4 regions of the Solibacillus sp. FSL R7-0668 genome follow, and region 1 is predicted to be linked to each of the others. Evidence: predicted binding sites of a transcription regulator. Region 1 holds the regulator's gene; each other region holds the start of a gene.
What was found. Region 1 encodes LexA, which represses DNA repair genes until DNA is damaged. Its sites were predicted from a motif close to CGAACATATGTTCG; they were not measured.
Positions count from the first base shown of each region.

Region 2: a site for LexA is predicted at 3,249-3,262, ahead of addB (helicase-exonuclease AddAB subunit AddB). Genes of this name have one in related genera too.
Region 3: a site for LexA is predicted at 2,624-2,637, ahead of recA (recombinase RecA). Genes of this name have one in related genera too.
Region 4: a site for LexA is predicted at 1,975-1,988, ahead of uvrB (excinuclease ABC subunit UvrB). Genes of this name have one in related genera too.

Region 1 is NZ_JBBOUU010000001.1:2,573,467-2,577,836, reverse strand. It holds gene MKX47_RS12925 (gamma-glutamyl-gamma-aminobutyrate hydrolase family protein) at 1-17, shown strand, start outside; partial or broken gene MKX47_RS12920 (transposase) at 96-491, shown strand; gene MKX47_RS12915 (IS3 family transposase) at 407-1,450, shown strand; gene lexA (transcriptional repressor LexA) at 1,517-2,140, opposite strand; gene yneA (cell division suppressor protein YneA) at 2,301-2,651, shown strand; gene MKX47_RS12900 (YneB family resolvase-like protein) at 2,638-3,294, shown strand; gene MKX47_RS12895 (DUF896 domain-containing protein) at 3,360-3,596, shown strand; gene tkt (transketolase) at 3,788-4,370, shown strand, end outside.
Region 2 is NZ_JBBOUU010000001.1:754,826-759,195, reverse strand. It holds gene addB (helicase-exonuclease AddAB subunit AddB) at 1-3,207, opposite strand, end outside; gene MKX47_RS03430 (TVP38/TMEM64 family protein) at 3,317-3,931, opposite strand; gene MKX47_RS03425 (PDZ domain-containing protein) at 4,162-4,370, opposite strand, start outside.
Region 3 is NZ_JBBOUU010000001.1:1,094,890-1,099,259, forward strand. It holds gene MKX47_RS05085 (helix-turn-helix domain-containing protein) at 1-609, shown strand, start outside; gene pgsA (CDP-diacylglycerol--glycerol-3-phosphate 3-phosphatidyltransferase) at 657-1,235, shown strand; gene MKX47_RS05095 (competence/damage-inducible protein A) at 1,305-2,558, shown strand; gene recA (recombinase RecA) at 2,718-3,791, shown strand; gene rny (ribonuclease Y) at 4,268-4,370, shown strand, end outside.
Region 4 is NZ_JBBOUU010000001.1:739,451-743,820, reverse strand. It holds gene uvrB (excinuclease ABC subunit UvrB) at 1-1,901, opposite strand, end outside; gene MKX47_RS03380 (IDEAL domain-containing protein) at 2,276-2,518, opposite strand; gene MKX47_RS03375 (competence protein ComK) at 2,699-3,190, shown strand; gene MKX47_RS03370 (hypothetical protein) at 3,192-3,545, opposite strand; one part of gene prfB (peptide chain release factor 2) at 3,690-4,370, opposite strand, start outside.

The sequences.
Region 1 (4,370 bases):
TTCACTATAAGAATTAAAAAAATCCTTCCGTCATGTCAGTTGGTGAACTGCACCCCAAATGTTAGACACATCTAACATTTGGAGGTGCATTTTTTATGGCTAAATTTACAGCTGAAGAAAAACTACAAGCTGTTCTAAGGTATATGAACGGCAATGAAAGCTTCAAAACAATTGCTCAATCAATCGGGGCTGATGAAAAAAATATTCGGGTTTGGAAGAAACAATACGAACATAATGGTGCAGAAGCATTTGTAAAACGATATACAAATTATTCAGCACAGTTTAAACTAGACGTACTAAACTTCATGATTGAAAACGGTACGTCCTTAAATGAAACAGCAGCTATCTTTGGCATAGCAGCTCCATCCACTATTCTACAGTGGCAAAAACAGTTTGAAACAAAAGGATTCGATGCCCTTCAATCAAAGAAAAAGGGGCGTCCATCCATGAAAAAAGAAACAAATACACAACTAAAACAAACACCAGTAGAAGGCTCACCAGAAGCACTTCAAGCAGAAATCAATCGGCTACGTATGGAAAACGAGTATTTAAAAAAGTTGAACGCCTTAGTTCAAGCCAAGGAAAAATCACCAAAGAAGACAAAGTAAAGGTCATCTATGAATTAAGGCATAAATACCCGGTGAAGGCGCTTGTGAAGTTCGCAGGCATTCCACGTAGCACATACTATCATTACGTCAAGAAGATGCATCGACCGGATCCAGATGCCAAACTAAAAGATGATATTCAATCGATTTATGAGGAACACGAAGGTCGTTATGGCTATCGTCGTATTCGCGATGAGCTCGCGAATCGTGGACAAAAAGTGAATCATAAAAAGGTTCAACGCATCATGAAAGAACTTGGTTTAAAGTGCGTAGTGCGTATGAAAAAATATAAGTCTTATAAAGGGACAGTCGGTAAAATTGCGCCAAATATTTTAGATCGCAACTTTACAGCTGAAGCCCCAAATGAGAAGTGGGTAACAGATATTACGGAGTTTAAATTATTTGGCGAAAAGCTCTATTTATCGCCTGTTTTAGACTTATTTAATGGCGAAATTATCACGTATACAATCGGCTCAAGACCAACCTATTCGTTGGTTTCTGAGATGTTGGAGAAGGCGTTAGAGCGATTACCAGCGGAACACCAGCTACTGATGCATTCCGATCAAGGTTGGCATTATCAAATGAAACAATATCGCCATGCGCTCCAATCGAGAGGCATTGTGCAAAGCATGTCACGTAAAGGGAACTGTTATGACAATTCGGTGATGGAGAATTTCTTTGGCATCATGAAGTCTGAATTCCTTTACTTAAAGGAATTTGAAAGCGTCGAGCATTTTAAAAAGGAACTTGAAAACTATATACACTATTACAACACGAAACGCATGAAGGCAAAATTAAAAATGAGTCCGGTGCAATACCGAACTCATTTTACCCAAGCTGCCTAAGTGAAATAACCGTGTCTAACTTTTAGGGGTCACTTCAGTCATGTCAGTTGGCGGAGGATTTTTTATTTAATGAATATTACGATACAATCCTACTACTTTACCTAAAATAGTAACTTGATTCACAAGAATAGGGTCCATTGAACTGTTTTCGGGCTGTAGACGGAAATGTGTTTTTTCTTTGTAGAAGCGTTTGACAGTCGCTTCATCTTCCGTAGTCATGGCCACAACAATTTCCCCATTGTTGGCTGTCGCTGTTTTTTTGACGATTACATAGTCTCCATTTAGAATCCCTGCTTCAATCATCGATTCACCCATAATCTCAAGCATAAATAATTCATCCTCAGAAGCGCCATACGTATCAGGTAATGGGAAATATTCTTGAATGTCCTCGATGGCTGAAATTGGCAATCCAGCAGTAACTTTTCCAATTAAAGGAACTTGAATTACACCGGATTTCGGAATTGTTAATGCTTCTTGATCTAATACTTCAATTGCACGTGGCTTTGTAGGGTCGCGACGGATAAGCCCTTTACTTTCTAAACGCGCTAAATGCCCGTGAACAGTCGAACTAGAAGCTAAACCAACCGCTTCTCCAATTTCGCGAACGGATGGTGGATAACCTTTGGCACGTACTTCATCTTTAATAAAATTTAAAATTGCTTGCTGCCTTTTAGAAATTTTTTGTGTCAACGAACTCACCTCTTTATAATACGATTTTCTTAACTACAGTATATCAGTATGTATAAATAAAAGCAAACATAGGTTCGAAAAAGGTGTTGACAAAAACGTATGTTCGTATTATTATGAGAACAAACATTCCGAACATACATTCTTTAAAGGGGTTTTTACGATGAAAAAAATCAAATTAAACAGTTTCACAACAATGGTACTGGCATTTTCTATTATTATGTTTACATTCTTTATCGTTGAAGATGAAAAAATCGAACAATACGAACAGGTGACCATTGCACAGGGGGATACTTTATGGTCGTTAGCAGAAACATATCGTGGTAAAATGGCAAAGAACGATTGGATTCACTTTGTAAAAAAGGAAAATGGCTTACAAGATGAAAAGGTAGTATATGGTCAAGTACTGATGGTCCCTGTAGAGCAGGATTCCAACTATATTGCCAACTTAAATGACGAAGAATCATCAGGAGATAAGACAGTTAAGGTAGCGAGAAATCATGAATCAAAGTAAAGCAGTATTATATTGCCGTGTTAGTACTGAAAAAGACACGCAAGAAACCTCGTTAGTTCGCCAGCAAGAAGAGCTAACAAGCTATGCGAAATCATTGGGCTATTCAGAGCTTTATGTATACAAAGATCAGCATAGTGGGTATGAAGTAGATCGAGATGGATTATTAGATATGCTCGATTTTATGAAAGAGCAGCAAGTAAAAGCCCTATTTGTGCAAGATGAAACGCGCTTAGGACGAGGTAATGCCCGAATGGCCGTACTCCATTTAATTCAAAAATATGAAGCCACTGTTTATACATTAAATGATGCGGGCCCAATCGCATTAAATGAAATGGACACAATGTTGCTTGAAATATTGGCAATTGTTGAAGAATATCAGCGCCGTATGCATAATGCCAAAATACGACGTGGTATGCGCCGTGCTGTTGAAAATGGCTATATGCCACAAAATAATTTTAAAAATCGCGGGAATGCAGAGGGGCGTGAACGTATAGAAGTGTCAATTGAAGAAATCGTCAAATTACGTCAAAAGGGATTGACATTTGCTGAAATTGCCACGACTTTAAAAGGTCTAGGCATCCCGATTAGTAAAGCTACCGTTCACCGCCGCTATATGGAATATATGGAGCAACTTGAAGAGTAAACACTTGCTCTCCAGGTTGTTTTTTTATACCTTTGTAGTATTGGATATTAGAAAGGTGAGAATGTATGTTATCAAAAGAAAAAATCGCTCGTATTAATGAGCTTTCGAAGCTAGCAAAAGAAGGAAAATTAACGGAGGAATTAGCGAAAGAGCGTACAGCTTTACGTAAAGAATATTTAGATGTATTCCGTTCGACGATGCGTGACACAATTGAACATGTAAAAGTAGTAGATGAAGAAGGTAATGACGTAACACCAGAAAAATTAAAGCAATTGAAATCTCAAAAAGGCTTCTTAAATTAATTTGATACCGTAGAAGTCCTATACTTCTGCAGTAACAGGCTAAGGCTCGGTGGATTTCACTTAATAATATGTCACATTTATCATTAAGTATGACATATTCTCAGAAACGTTGTGAATACCCATTGTTTTCTTTGGTGATTTTGTCTAAACTAGACAATGTATAAATTAAGTACGAGAAAGGATGTCACATAATGACACAACAAATGGATCAGTTAGCAATTAACGCAATCCGTACATTATCAATTGACGCAATCGAGAAAGCAAATTCTGGTCACCCTGGTTTACCAATGGGTGCAGCTCCAATGGCTTACACATTATGGACAAAGCAATTACGTCATAACCCACAAAATCCAAATTGGTATAACCGCGACCGTTTCGTATTATCAGCGGGGCACGGCTCTATGCTTTTATATAGCCTACTTCATTTAGGTGGCTACGGATTAGAAATGGAAGAACTGAAAAACTTCCGTCAATGGGGTTCAAAAACACCAGGTCACCCAGAATATGGTCATACAGTAGGCGTTGAAGCAACAACAGGTCCACTTGGTCAAGGTATTGCGATGACTGTAGGGATGGCAATGGCTGAGCGTCATTTAGCAGCTACTTACAATAAACCTGGCTATGATGTAGTAGACCACTATACATTTGCTTTATGTGGCGACGGCGATTTAATGGAAGGCGTTGCAGCAGAAGCTATTTCTCTTGCAGGTCACTTACAATTAGATAAGTTAATTGTGTTATATGATTCAAATGACATTTCACTTGATGGTGATT
Region 2 (4,370 bases), 1.8 Mb from region 1:
TTCTTGGCGCAGGCTCTCTACCTTCTCCAGCTGCTCATAATCCTCCGTAGAAATAAGTGGATTATGCACATGTAAATAAAACATACCCGCTGCTTGCACAATAATATTTTCAAGCTCTGATAAATCCTTGATCAGCTTCCCTTCCTGCGCAAGTATTGGGATGTTTTGCATCGCAACATCCAAATATGTTAATAACTGCAATGAAATCCCGTTATACACTTCATTGAAATCCAATTTGCGCCCGCTTGATTTATAGTCAATGACACGTAAATAGAGATTTTGCGCATCCTTATAAGCGTCTATTCGGTCAATTTGGCCACGCACATACATTTTCCGTTGATCATCTAGCTCGATTTCCAACGCATCTAATGGATGTTGGTCACCTTGTTCTGTATTTTTGTCATCGCGTTTTCCAAATGGCTTCTCATGAGCAATCGCCTTAAATTTGGATAGCTCGCTTTGATTGACTAAAGCATAAATGGTACGCGCCACAATTTTTACAAGCTTCGTTTTAATATACTCAAATCGATGGCTGCTTTTTAAAATATTATAGGAGAAATAATCAACAAGCTTTGAAATCGTGTCATCCGCTTTTTTATAGCAGGCAACATACGTATCAAGGACAATCGTTTGCTCCTTTTCGGATAAAATCGTACGAATCGCCTCATGGAATAAATCACCCATCGCAAAGGATTCTAGCTTAAATTCCGTACGCTCTCGTAATTTCAAGCCATACGAGGCAAAATGCGAATAGGGACAGCTATAAAACGTTTCAATGCGCGACACACTCGCTAAAAAGTTCTCGCCGTAAAGCTTTGTTGCAGTTTCTTCTGTCAGGCTTTGCGCTTCATTCGTTTGATAAAGGGGTTGGGATACACGATGGAGCACATGCTGCCATTTGCCTTCCCGCTCATAAAACACCTTTAACGCCTGCCATTGTTCCGGAATTTCCCGACGCTCAAATTGTGCTTGTTTGAGCTGTGTCATTAAAAAGCCAATCGCAGGGGATGGATGGCGTAAATAATCCAGCACATATTCCGCATATTGCTCATCCAGTGGGTCGGCCACCACTTGACGCTGTTTTAATGTGCGGATTGGTTCTGTTTTTTCATCTGATTTTACCTCGAACATTTTATGCAAACGATTGATATAAATCGATGGGAGCTTCCCTTTACTTTCTTCATCCGCGCTCGCATACGTAATGTATAAATAATCAGTCGGTGAAGCAATGGCGCGGTAAAATAAAAAGCTCTCCTGTAACAGACGGCTCTTAATCCCAGGGGCCAGCTCGATATCCGCCTTTTCAAATACTTCACGCTCTGCATCCGATAAAAGCCCCCCCTCATCCATACGCATTGGATAGACCCCATCGTTGACGCCAATAATGAAAATCGCCTTTTTATTACCGAATCGGGCAAATTCTAATGTCGAAACCGTTACTTCATCAAGTGTTGGTGGCACACTTGAAAACTGTAAGGATTCAAAGCCTTCATCTAAAATTTGTGCAGCATCCTCTAGCATCATTTCCTTATCGCCAAACATGAAATCAAATTGCTCCAAAATATGAACCCAGCCGTTCCATGCTTGCTCATGCTCCAGTGACTTTTGCAGTGCATGCGTTTTTTCCTCTTGCTCCTGCATTTTCACTAGCTTTTTATAAACATCAAGCGCTTCCATAAACTCATACAAGGCAACAACAATGTCACGACCCGTTACCTTCCCCTTTAACTTTCGCTGCAAGTTTGCAACCGGCTCAACAATTAAATCACGTACCGATTTTAATAGTGCTTCGTGCTCTTGCTCATCCTTTGTTTGCACCGCATTTACTTTTTCTAATGATTTAAATCGGCGATAATGCCAAACCTTGTCATCGAACCAACGATCATGCACAATCCCCTTGGCGATGACAAAGTTCTCTAAAATATCCGCACGGTCGCGCATCGTTGCTAAATTCGCATTGTAGGGAAAATAGAGGTCGGTTTTCACACTTCGAAATACGGGCTCATATTTCCAATTCGACGTAATAATTTCTAAAACGGAACGACTAAATTCAATGAGCGGATGGTACAGCATCGCACGCTTTTCGTTGGAGAAATAGGGAATTTCATATTGTGTAAATGTCGTACCAATGATTGGATCATAGACATCTGCTTGTCGATACATGATTCCGATATCCTTATAACGCAGCCCTTGCTCGACAATTAATTTCTTTATTTCCTGGGCAATACCTTGCACCTCTGCGCGCGGATTCACTCCTTCGATAATTTGCGCATTCCCCAATGCTTCGACAGGTGTCACAAACGGCTCATTAAAGCTGCGTTCAATTTGCTGTAAATCGCGGTTATTGCTACGGTAATTGATTGTAAAATGCACGCGCGGCTCTTCTTCAATGACAATCCCTCGTTCAAATTGTAGCTTGGCCAATTCATGCTTCACTTTATCGTAGGTCATGGCCGCACGATAAAACGTTGAACCGTCTAGCTTTTCAGCCTGCGGATCATCCATAGGCAGCACTAATGTGACACGCTTCGCATAGAGGAGTAATTCTTTTAAAATGGAAAATTCCTGGCCATTAAACGACACGAAGCCGTCTAAGTAAACATGTGTCTCGCGTAGACTTTCCATCTTTGGGATACGCTCTAGCAATAATGGAAAATAGCCGTCGCCATCAACATATTCAGCCCCAATGCGCAGCTGCAATTGCTGTAAAATAATCTCGATATCATGCATTTTATGGAGCAGCACTTCACTCGCACCATTTAAGCGCAATGCCTCTATGAGTGGTTGAATCGAAGCTACATCAATATTGTACTGATTAAATTCCTTTAAAATTTGCTCGACTTCTTTTGTAAAGCCTCGTTTTCCCGCGGCCTGCTTAAAGAGGAGAAATTCTTCTTGATGTTCTTCTAAAATTCGGCGTAATAGCATGCGATAGCCAGTATTATCAATACGTTCACGCGCAATACCGCCCTCATTTTGCAGCACAAACCAAGCAAGTCGTTTAAATGTCATGACTTGCGCGCGCATCAGCCCTTCAATTTCGTAATGATTCGTCAGCTCATACTCTGTCGAAAACGTCATTTGGTCTGGTACTAAAATAAAAATCGGATGGCCAAGTGCATTTGTCTTTAAATCGTCGACAATTTCCTTCTGAATGAATGTGGATTTCCCCGTACCTGCACGACCAGAAATTACACGCAATGTCATCACCGACACCTCACTTTTCTTAATAAACCCATTATAACATAGGAACGTTTGTTCTTAAACAAATATGGAAAAACGCTGCTATTTTTGACCGTAGCAACGTTTACATTTATTATTTATGTGATTTAATTTGACGTAAGTCACGTTCGACACGCTTAGTTAAATAACGTTCAATCGCTTTACCGAGCAACCAAATAATCATAATGATTAAGATGGATACAACAATCTTCATTGGCGAGCTCAAAATGGCGCGCAAGTCACTTCCTAAATAACTAATTAAAAAAATCATGACCGGCTTTGAAATAAGTAGCGTTAAAAAATAATATTTCTTTTTTAAGTGGGATAATCCCGCTACAGTATTGACAACAACAATTGGGGTAAATGGTAAACAGAGCAGCACAATTAAAGGTGTGAAGCCACGTACATCGACCCAGTGAATCAGCTGCTTTACTTGCTTTTGCGCCTTCAGTTTTTGTAAAAATCGATGACTGCCAAAATAACGAATCATTAAGAAAAATAAATAAGAACCCGCTACCGTTGCAAGCCATGATAATATAAAGCCCCAAAACAGGCCGTATGCACCCGCATTTGCCACGACAATGACAAACAGCGGCAAAAACGGTAAAAATGATTCAATCAACGTTAATAACACACTAAACCAAGGCCCGAGCAACTTATATTTTTCAATTAATAATTCAACATTATCAATGCTAATCCAATCAAACATACAACCCATCTCCTGCTATTAACGACAAACTTCCCTATTAATTTTGGGAAATCGGAATAACGAATCTTATTGTTATAATAACATACTTCACAATCCTCAACAGTGATAAACATCATCATTCAGAAAAACGCCATACTCGTCAAAATAACACAAACAGTTCTACCTTATGTAGATAATTACTATACTCCTACAACAGAAAAAGAACCCCACATCCATGAGGTTCCTGCCATTTACTTTACAACTAATAAGCCGATCTTATGATTATCTTCACGATGAACGACATGCTGTGTCAAACGTAGCTCTCCTGAATGATCGAGTACTTCTAGTCGACAATGTGCTGCATTAATTTGCAACGCTGCATACAGTTCGTCCTCATTGAACACATCTTGCCCATTTACACGTTTAATCACTTCTCCAGCAACTAAGCCCATTTTTTGTG
Region 3 (4,370 bases), 1.5 Mb from region 1:
AGTAGACATAAGATGAAGGCTTCCACGAATAATAAGATGATGGAGGCTATGCCAAAACTGATTGTTGCCTTATTTGCGATTGTTATTTTAGTGGTCATCACAACGCTGTATATGCAAAAGGCAAACAATGTTCCGGATATCGGAGGAGAAGATGACAATAAGCCAATCGAGTATGTAAAAAACCCGAATTCTCCACAAACCAAACCAGAAGTAACAGAAGAGGATGACACAGAAGAAGATGCGCAGCCACAAGAGCCTGTGCAAACAGAGCCAGAAGTTGTGCAAGTCATCAGCCCAGGTGTTGCAGAAGGTGAAAATACAATCTATGAGGTAACGGGTACAGACACATTAAAGGTTCGAATTGAAGTATCAGGCTTAACATGGGTAGGTATTCGTAACGAGCAGCGTCAAGAGCAGGTGGAAGCGAAATCCTATAATGCAGGTGATGTGATTGAACATGATTCAACTGCGAATAATTATGCGCGAATCCGTTTAGGAAACTCAAAAGTGGCTAAAGTATATGTAAATGACGAAGAAGTGCCGTATGTACAAGATCGTACGACACAAAACATTATTTTAAAGTTAGTGAAAGAACAACAAGGACAGTAGTCATCTATTAGGATGGCTCTTTTCTTTCAGATGAAAGGTGTTAATAAATGAACATTCCAAATAAGATTACAGTGTCACGAATTTTACTGATCCCGGTATTTGTCATTGTAATGATGTTTGACTTTGGTTGGGGAAATATGACGCTATTTGGCGCAGAAATGCAAGTGAACTATTTTGTAGGGGCACTGATCTTTATTATTGCGTCAGCTACAGACTGGGTAGACGGCTATTATGCGCGTAAATACAATTTAGTCACAAATCTAGGAAAGTTCTTAGACCCACTGGCCGATAAATTATTAGTATCCGCTGCGTTTATTTTACTAGTAGAAATTGGTTTAGCGCCAGCGTGGCTTGTGATTATTATTATTTCTCGTGAGTTTGCAGTAACGGGCCTACGCTTAATTTTAGCAGGGCAAGGGGAAGTTGTGGCAGCCAACCAATTAGGTAAAATTAAAACATGGGCGCAAATTGTTGCAATCTCAGCGTTAATTTTACACAATACGATTTTTACATTAATCGGTATTCCGTTTGATGATATTATGCTGTATGTCGCATTATTCTTCACATTATGGTCTGGATGGGATTACTTCTATCTAAATCGTCGCGTGTTATTAGATTCAAAATAAAGCAAGCTAACTTAAAACAACTCGTACTAGAAATAGTGCGGGTTTTCTTAAATTTAAGGGGGAAATCCAATGAATGCAGAAATTATTGCGGTAGGCTCGGAATTATTATTAGGACAAATCGCCAATACCAATGCCAAATTTATATCAAGCCAGCTTTCGGAGCTTGGTGTTAATGTTTTTTATCATACAGTTGTTGGAGATAATCGAGCGCGTTTAGTGGAAGCAATTCAAATTGCAGAGCAGCGCGCGGATTTAATTATCTTTTCGGGCGGCTTAGGTCCAACAAAAGACGATCTAACGAAAGAAACCATTGCCCAGCACTTACAACGTGAGCTTGTTATGGACGAAGTGGCGCTTCATGCAATTGAACAGTTCTTTAACAAGCAAAAGCGTGTGATGACGGATAATAACCGTAAGCAGGCACTCGTTATACAGGGCTGTGACGTATTAACGAATCATCATGGGATGGCACCGGGCATGCTGTTAAAACAAGGAAAGCAACATTATATGCTTTTGCCAGGTCCACCAAGGGAGCTAGAGCCGATGTTTCAATTTGAAGCAAAGCCAAAGCTTGCGGCACTACTTCATGATGGTGGGGTCATTGCTTCCCATGTGCTTCGATTTTATGGCATTGGAGAAGCAGAGCTAGAGGTGCATGTGCAGTCGATATTAGATACCCAAACAAATCCAACCGTTGCCCCACTTGCCGCTGATGGCGAGGTGACGCTACGTATTACAGCGAAAGCGGACAACGAACATCAAGCGTATCTGTTAATCGAAGAAAAAAAACGCGAAATTTTGGATATCGTAGGGGACTATCATTATGGTGATAATGACGATTCTCTTGCATCAAAACTTGTCGAAATGCTGCTTCAAAATAAATTAACAATTGCCGCCGCAGAAAGCTTAACGGCTGGGCTATTTCAATCCGAGCTTGCAGAAGTTTCGGGCGTTTCTTCTGTATTAGAAGGTGGCGTCATCACATACTCAGAGCAAGCAAAAATTAAGCAATTAGGCATATCTCCGCAGTTAATCGAACGTTACAGTGTTGTAAGCAGTGAATGTGCAGCCGAGATGGCATTAAAGGTACGACAAAAATTTGGCACCGATATTGGTATTGGCTTAACAGGAGTAGCAGGTCCTGGTAGTCATTACGGCCAGCCAGCTGGTACGGTTTGGATTGGTCTTGCAATTGGTGATCAGCCCCCTGCTACGCATCGTCTACAATTATCGGGTGCGCGAAATACAAATCGCTTACGTGCGGTGAAATTTACATGTAGCTATTTGATGCGTGAATTGAATAAGCTTGGTTATACTAAATAAAAACACTAGCAAATAGTAATTTTCATCGTATAAAATAAGGTGAAATAGAGAGTTTCAAATAAAACCGAAAATACGTTCGCTTTTTTCTTGAATGTTATCTCATTAACAAGTATAATAGAGACATAAAACAATAAAGCTTTTTCTTAAGGAGGAAATCTTTTGAGCGATCGTAAAGCAGCGTTAGATATGGCACTAAAGCAAATTGAAAAACAATTCGGTAAAGGTTCTGTCATGAAGTTAGGTGAAAACACAGACCGTAAAATTGAGACATCTTCATCAGGCTCAATCGCTATTGATGCGGCATTAGGCGTTGGCGGTTATCCACGTGGACGAATTGTGGAAGTCTACGGCCCAGAGTCTTCAGGTAAAACAACTGTTACATTACATGCTATCGCAGAAATTCAAGCAAATGGTGGTACAGCAGCATTTATCGATGCAGAGCACGCATTAGACCCAGTCTATGCACAAAAGCTTGGTGTCAATATTGACGATTTACTATTAGCCCAGCCAGATACTGGTGAACAAGCACTTGAAATCGCTGAAGCATTAGTACGTTCTGGTGCGATTGATATTATCGTTATTGACTCTGTAGCAGCATTAGTACCAAAAGCAGAGATTGAGGGCGAAATGGGTGACTCACATATGGGTCTACAAGCGCGTTTAATGTCTCAAGCCTTACGTAAATTATCAGGTGTTATTAACAAATCGAATACACTTGCCATCTTCATCAACCAAGTACGTGAAAAAATCGGTGTCATGTTCGGGAATCCAGAAACAACTACAGGTGGACGGGCTTTAAAATTCTATTCATCCATCCGTTTAGAAGTACGTCGTGGTGAAGCGATTAAGCAAGGGACAGAAATCGTTGGTAACAAAACAAAAATTAAAGTCGTAAAAAATAAAGTAGCACCACCATTCCGCACAGCAGAAGTGGATATTATGTACGGTGAAGGGATTTCAAAAGAAGGGGAAATCGTGGACATCGGTGCAGAATTAGAAATTATTCAAAAGAGCGGTTCTTGGTATTCTTACAACAATGAGCGAATCGGTCAAGGTCGCGAAAATGTAAAAGCCTTCTTAAAAGAAAACCCAGCTATTCGTGAAGAGGTCGCTGAGAAAATCCGACAAAACTTCGGCATCGGTGGCGATATTGGCTATACAATCGGCTCACATGATACACCTGAAGAAGAGGAACTCGACGAATTAGAATTATTCGAAGACGACAAAAAATAAGCCAATCAGAACATGTCATGCGCAAATAGCATGACATGTTTTTGTTTGGAGATATACTGATGAGGAATCCGAGTCAATGGTGGAATGGTTCGGTATTCGCAAAAATAATTTGAAAAGCGCAAATACCTCCAATGAATTCGTAAATAAACATAAAAATTCGTAAATACCCCTCAAGTAACCGCAAATAAACACAAAAAGTCGCAAATACCGCCCCTAGCGAAAGCCTATATCCGCTCAGTGATTACCCCCATCTATTGAAAAGTGCGAATCCCCATATTTACTGGACTACAGGTAATATGATTCAAAAAGGCGCAGAGTAATGGCTATTCTTGACATAGCTAAATTGGAACTATACAATTAAACATGTATAATTTCTAAATTTTGAAATGAAATAGGCAGTATGTTTGAGTTCGAACATATTAAGCCGACTAGAAGAACATCAGACATATAGTATAGGCATAGGAGGGGATTTTAAGATGGAAATGATTATCCCTGCTTTGCTAGGATTCGCTGTCGGTGTCGCTGTTATCTATTTCTACATGAAAAACGTGAATGAATCAAAGGTGACTGGTGCAAAGC
Region 4 (4,370 bases), 1.8 Mb from region 1:
ATTTCTACTTGCAATGTTTCAACAAGCTTTTGCAGTTCTTTTTTCGTTAGCTTTTTGCCGCCCGTTACTTTTGTAATATATTTTTCTTCCTGCTCTGCCGCTTGTGTTGCACGTATAATATCTGGTATTTTTTTGATAATAGTTTGCGGTGTAATACCATGCTGCTCATTATATGCCATTTGAATTTCACGACGACGCTTCGTTTCACTAATCGCCTTTGTCATGGAATCCGTCATATTATCTGCGTACATAATGACATGCCCATTTGCATTACGCGCCGCACGTCCAATCGTTTGAATTAGCGAACGCTCTGAACGCAGGAACCCTTCCTTATCAGCATCCAAAATCGCCACAAGTGACACCTCTGGAATATCTAACCCTTCTCGTAATAAGTTAATCCCAACAAGTACATCATGCGTTCCTTTACGGAGCTCACGAATAATCTCTATACGCTCTAGTGTTTTAATTTCGGAGTGTAAATATTCAACCTTTAAGCCCATTTCCTTTAAGTAATTTGTTAAATCCTCCGACATTTTTTTCGTTAATGTTGTAATTAACACACGCTCATTACGACGAATTCGTTCATGAATTTCATCGATTAAATCATCAATTTGCCCTTCAATCGGACGCACTTCAATGTTTGGATCTAATAAGCCTGTCGGACGAATAATTTGCTGTACCATTTCAGGTGTATGCTCTAGCTCAAAAGGTCCTGGTGTTGCCGAAACATAAATCGCCTGACCGACCTTCGATTGAAATTCATCAAACATGAGCGGTCGGTTATCGAGCGCGGATGGCAGACGGAAACCATGCTCTACTAATACATTTTTACGCGCCTGGTCGCCATTGTACATACCGCGCACTTGTGGCAAAGTTACATGGCTTTCATCGACAACAAGCAGAAAATCCTCTGGAAAGTAGTCAAGCAAGGTATACGGTGTTGCCCCTGATTCTCTTAATGTTAAATGACGTGAATAGTTTTCAATGCCGGAGCAAAAGCCCATTTCCTTCATCATTTCTAAATCGTAATTGGTACGCTGCTCTAAGCGCTGCGCCTCTAACAAGCGGTCCTCTGCGCGCAATACGGCTAAGCGCTGTTCAAGCTCATTTTCAATATTTTCAATCGCAATTTTCATTTTTTCTTCACGCGTTACGAAGTGGGATGCTGGGAAAATCGCCACATGCTCTCGCTCTGCTAAAATTTCACCAGTTAATGCGTCCACCTCGCGAATGCGGTCGACTTCATCCCCAAAAAATTCAATGCGCAAACAGTGCTCATCCTTCGACGCTGGGAAAATTTCCACTACATCCCCACGCACCCGAAATGTTCCGCGCGTAAAGTTGATATCATTACGTTCATATTGAATATCGACTAATTTACGCAGCAGCTGATTGCGCTCAATGTCCATTCCGGTACGAATGGATACAACCATCTCACGGTATTCTTCTGGATTCCCTAACCCATAAATACAGGATACCGATGCAATAATAATGACGTCCTTGCGCTCAAATAATGCCGATGTCGCCGAGTGTCGTAGCTTGTCAATTTCATCATTGATGCTCGAATCCTTTTCGATATACGTATCCGTTTGGGGCACATAGGCTTCGGGCTGGAAATAATCATAGTAGCTGACAAAGTATTCAACGGCATTGTTTGGAAAAAATTCTTTAAACTCGCTATATAATTGACCTGCTAATGTTTTATTATGTGCCATGACTAATGTTGGTTTGTTGACTTCCTTAATGACGTTTGAAATCGTAAACGTCTTCCCGGTACCCGTAGCGCCAAGTAATGTTTGATGACGCTTGCCTTCTTTGATGCCTTGTACAAGTTGTTTAATTGCTTCAGGCTGATCTCCAGCGGGCTTGTACGCCGACTGAATTGTAAAAGTGTCTGTCATAATTGCGGTCCTTTCTATCGATGTTTTGTTAATTCTATTTTAGCATACCCATTTTTAATTGACGATTATTTTGCGAACATATATTCGAAACTTTATTTAGAGTCAATATATGGGGCTGATTTTTCCAATCCTCTTTAGATAAACAGGCTAATGCTGCTTTGCTTTGTCCAAGGATATTTGCGACCTTTTGATTTTATTTGCAACTTTAAAGTTTTATTTGTGGTTTTCGCGTGGATATTTGCGGTTTTCAAAGTTTATTTGCGAAATAATCAAAGTTATTTGCGTTTTCCACCATCTATTTACAAGTACCCTATTTTTCATTTTATTTGAACGCACAGAAAAAGCTACCTAGCCATTTAGGTAGCTTTTTCGGATTAAGAAATGGGTGCTTCCATTAGTTCTTTTAATTCGGAAGCATACGTATGGAAATCTCGTTCGTTTTTCTGATCTAATGAATTATCGATTAGCTTTTTTAATTGTTCGATACGGTGTATACGTTGTAATCGACTTATAAATAAATCTAAATAAATTTCACTTAACAACTTTTCTGCTTGGTTTCCTGTTGGCTGCTGGCCGACTGCTTTTAAAAAGTCTGTATATGAATAATATTTATCCATCGATATCACCTCGATCTCTTTTTTCCATTATAAGATAAACTCCATTTAATTTGCAATATATTCTGAATAATTATCTAGTGACAGAATTTTCTAAAAATAATGTTGATTTTTGACTTTTTATGCATTAATTTAGATATATAGTGGAAATTTAAGTATTTTTTCATAAGAAAGGAGATTAAAATGGTTCAAAATCCCAAACAACACAATAAGTACTATATTACCAACTCGACGTATTGTTTAATTTCGCAGCCCATTTCCGGTAAGGTTTTTACTGAAGTGTTAGACAAGCACGGCAAAACGACCATGTCCTACCCACCGCTCCGAGTGATTCGACAGACCTGCTCATTAAATGGTTCGACATTTGAGGCGACGACAAAGCAGGCAAAGGAATTTTTAGGGCATAATCGACATAAAGTACCGATTATGGTTGCCTATAATTTTGGCGATCCTTGCGTTATATTCCCTTTATTTTCACCTCGTTCTAAGCAAAATATTTGGGTGACCGTCAATGCCATTATTAATATTGAAGAAGTGAACGAATCGACATTGGTGACATTTGTCAATGGCTCAGAATGCATTTTCCCTGTCCATTTGAAATCATTTAATCAGCAATACGTAAGAGCTGTTCTTTATTATAAAAATCTCATATTACAACGCAAAGCTTTACTATAAGTTAAGACGTTCCTATATATTCAGCAAGAAGTAACTCACTCTGATTACGAAGGCGAATATTCGAATATCTTCTACACTCCATGACCTCACCAAAATAAAAATGATACTCGGTAAACAAATCATCCGTTTTCCCTCTCACTAAGCGCATCTGATGAAGTGTAAAATAGTCCTTCGTTGCCATTAAATCTCGCTCAATTTTGTTGCGCGTAGCATCAATTAACTGTAAGTATGGCGTTTTAAACTTGAACGGACTTTGCTCGATAATTTGTTGATCTTTTTCTAGGATGATTAACAATAACGGCAAATATATGCCTGATTCATAATACGGAATCGTTCCAGAAGGGATTTGTAGCAAGGAAAATTCCTCCTTTATAAAAAAGAACATTCGTTCGTATTTATTATCACATATCTTCATCTATTTGACAAGTCCCAATTACATCTAACTAAATTTTCACTATAAAAAAGGGAATGCCCTATTCTCGGACATTCCCTTTATTCATTAATATGAAATTTTTGAACGTAAATACGCTGTTATGAATACATCTAAATCGCCATCCATCACCGCGCCAACATTCCCTGTTTCTGCGCTTGTACGGTGATCCTTAACCATTGAATAAGGATGGAATACGTACGAACGAATTTGTGAGCCCCAGCCGATTTCCTTTTGCTCGCCACGGATTTCATCGAGCTGTGCTTGTTGTTTTTCGATTTCTAATTGATAGAGCTTAGATTTTAACATCTTCATCGCTGCATCACGGTTTTTAATTTGAGAACGCTCTGCCTGACATTGTACAACAACCCCAGTTGGCGTATGGGTAATACGAACAGCAGAGTCCGTCGTATTAATATGCTGACCACCAGCACCTGTGGCACGATACGTATCGATTTTTAAATCCTCGTTACGCACATCAATTTCGATTTCATCATTAAATTCTGGCATGACATCACAAGAAACGAATGATGTATGACGGCGACCTGATGAGTCGAACGGTGAAATACGCACTAGACGATGTACCCCTTTTTCAGCCTTTAAATAGCCATATGCATTATGACCGGAAATTTTTAACGTCACCGATTTAATTCCCGCTTCATCGCCTGGTAAATAGTCCAATGTTTCGACTTTAAAGCCGCGCTTATCTGCCCAACGCTGATACATGCGTAAAAGCATCGAACCCCAGTC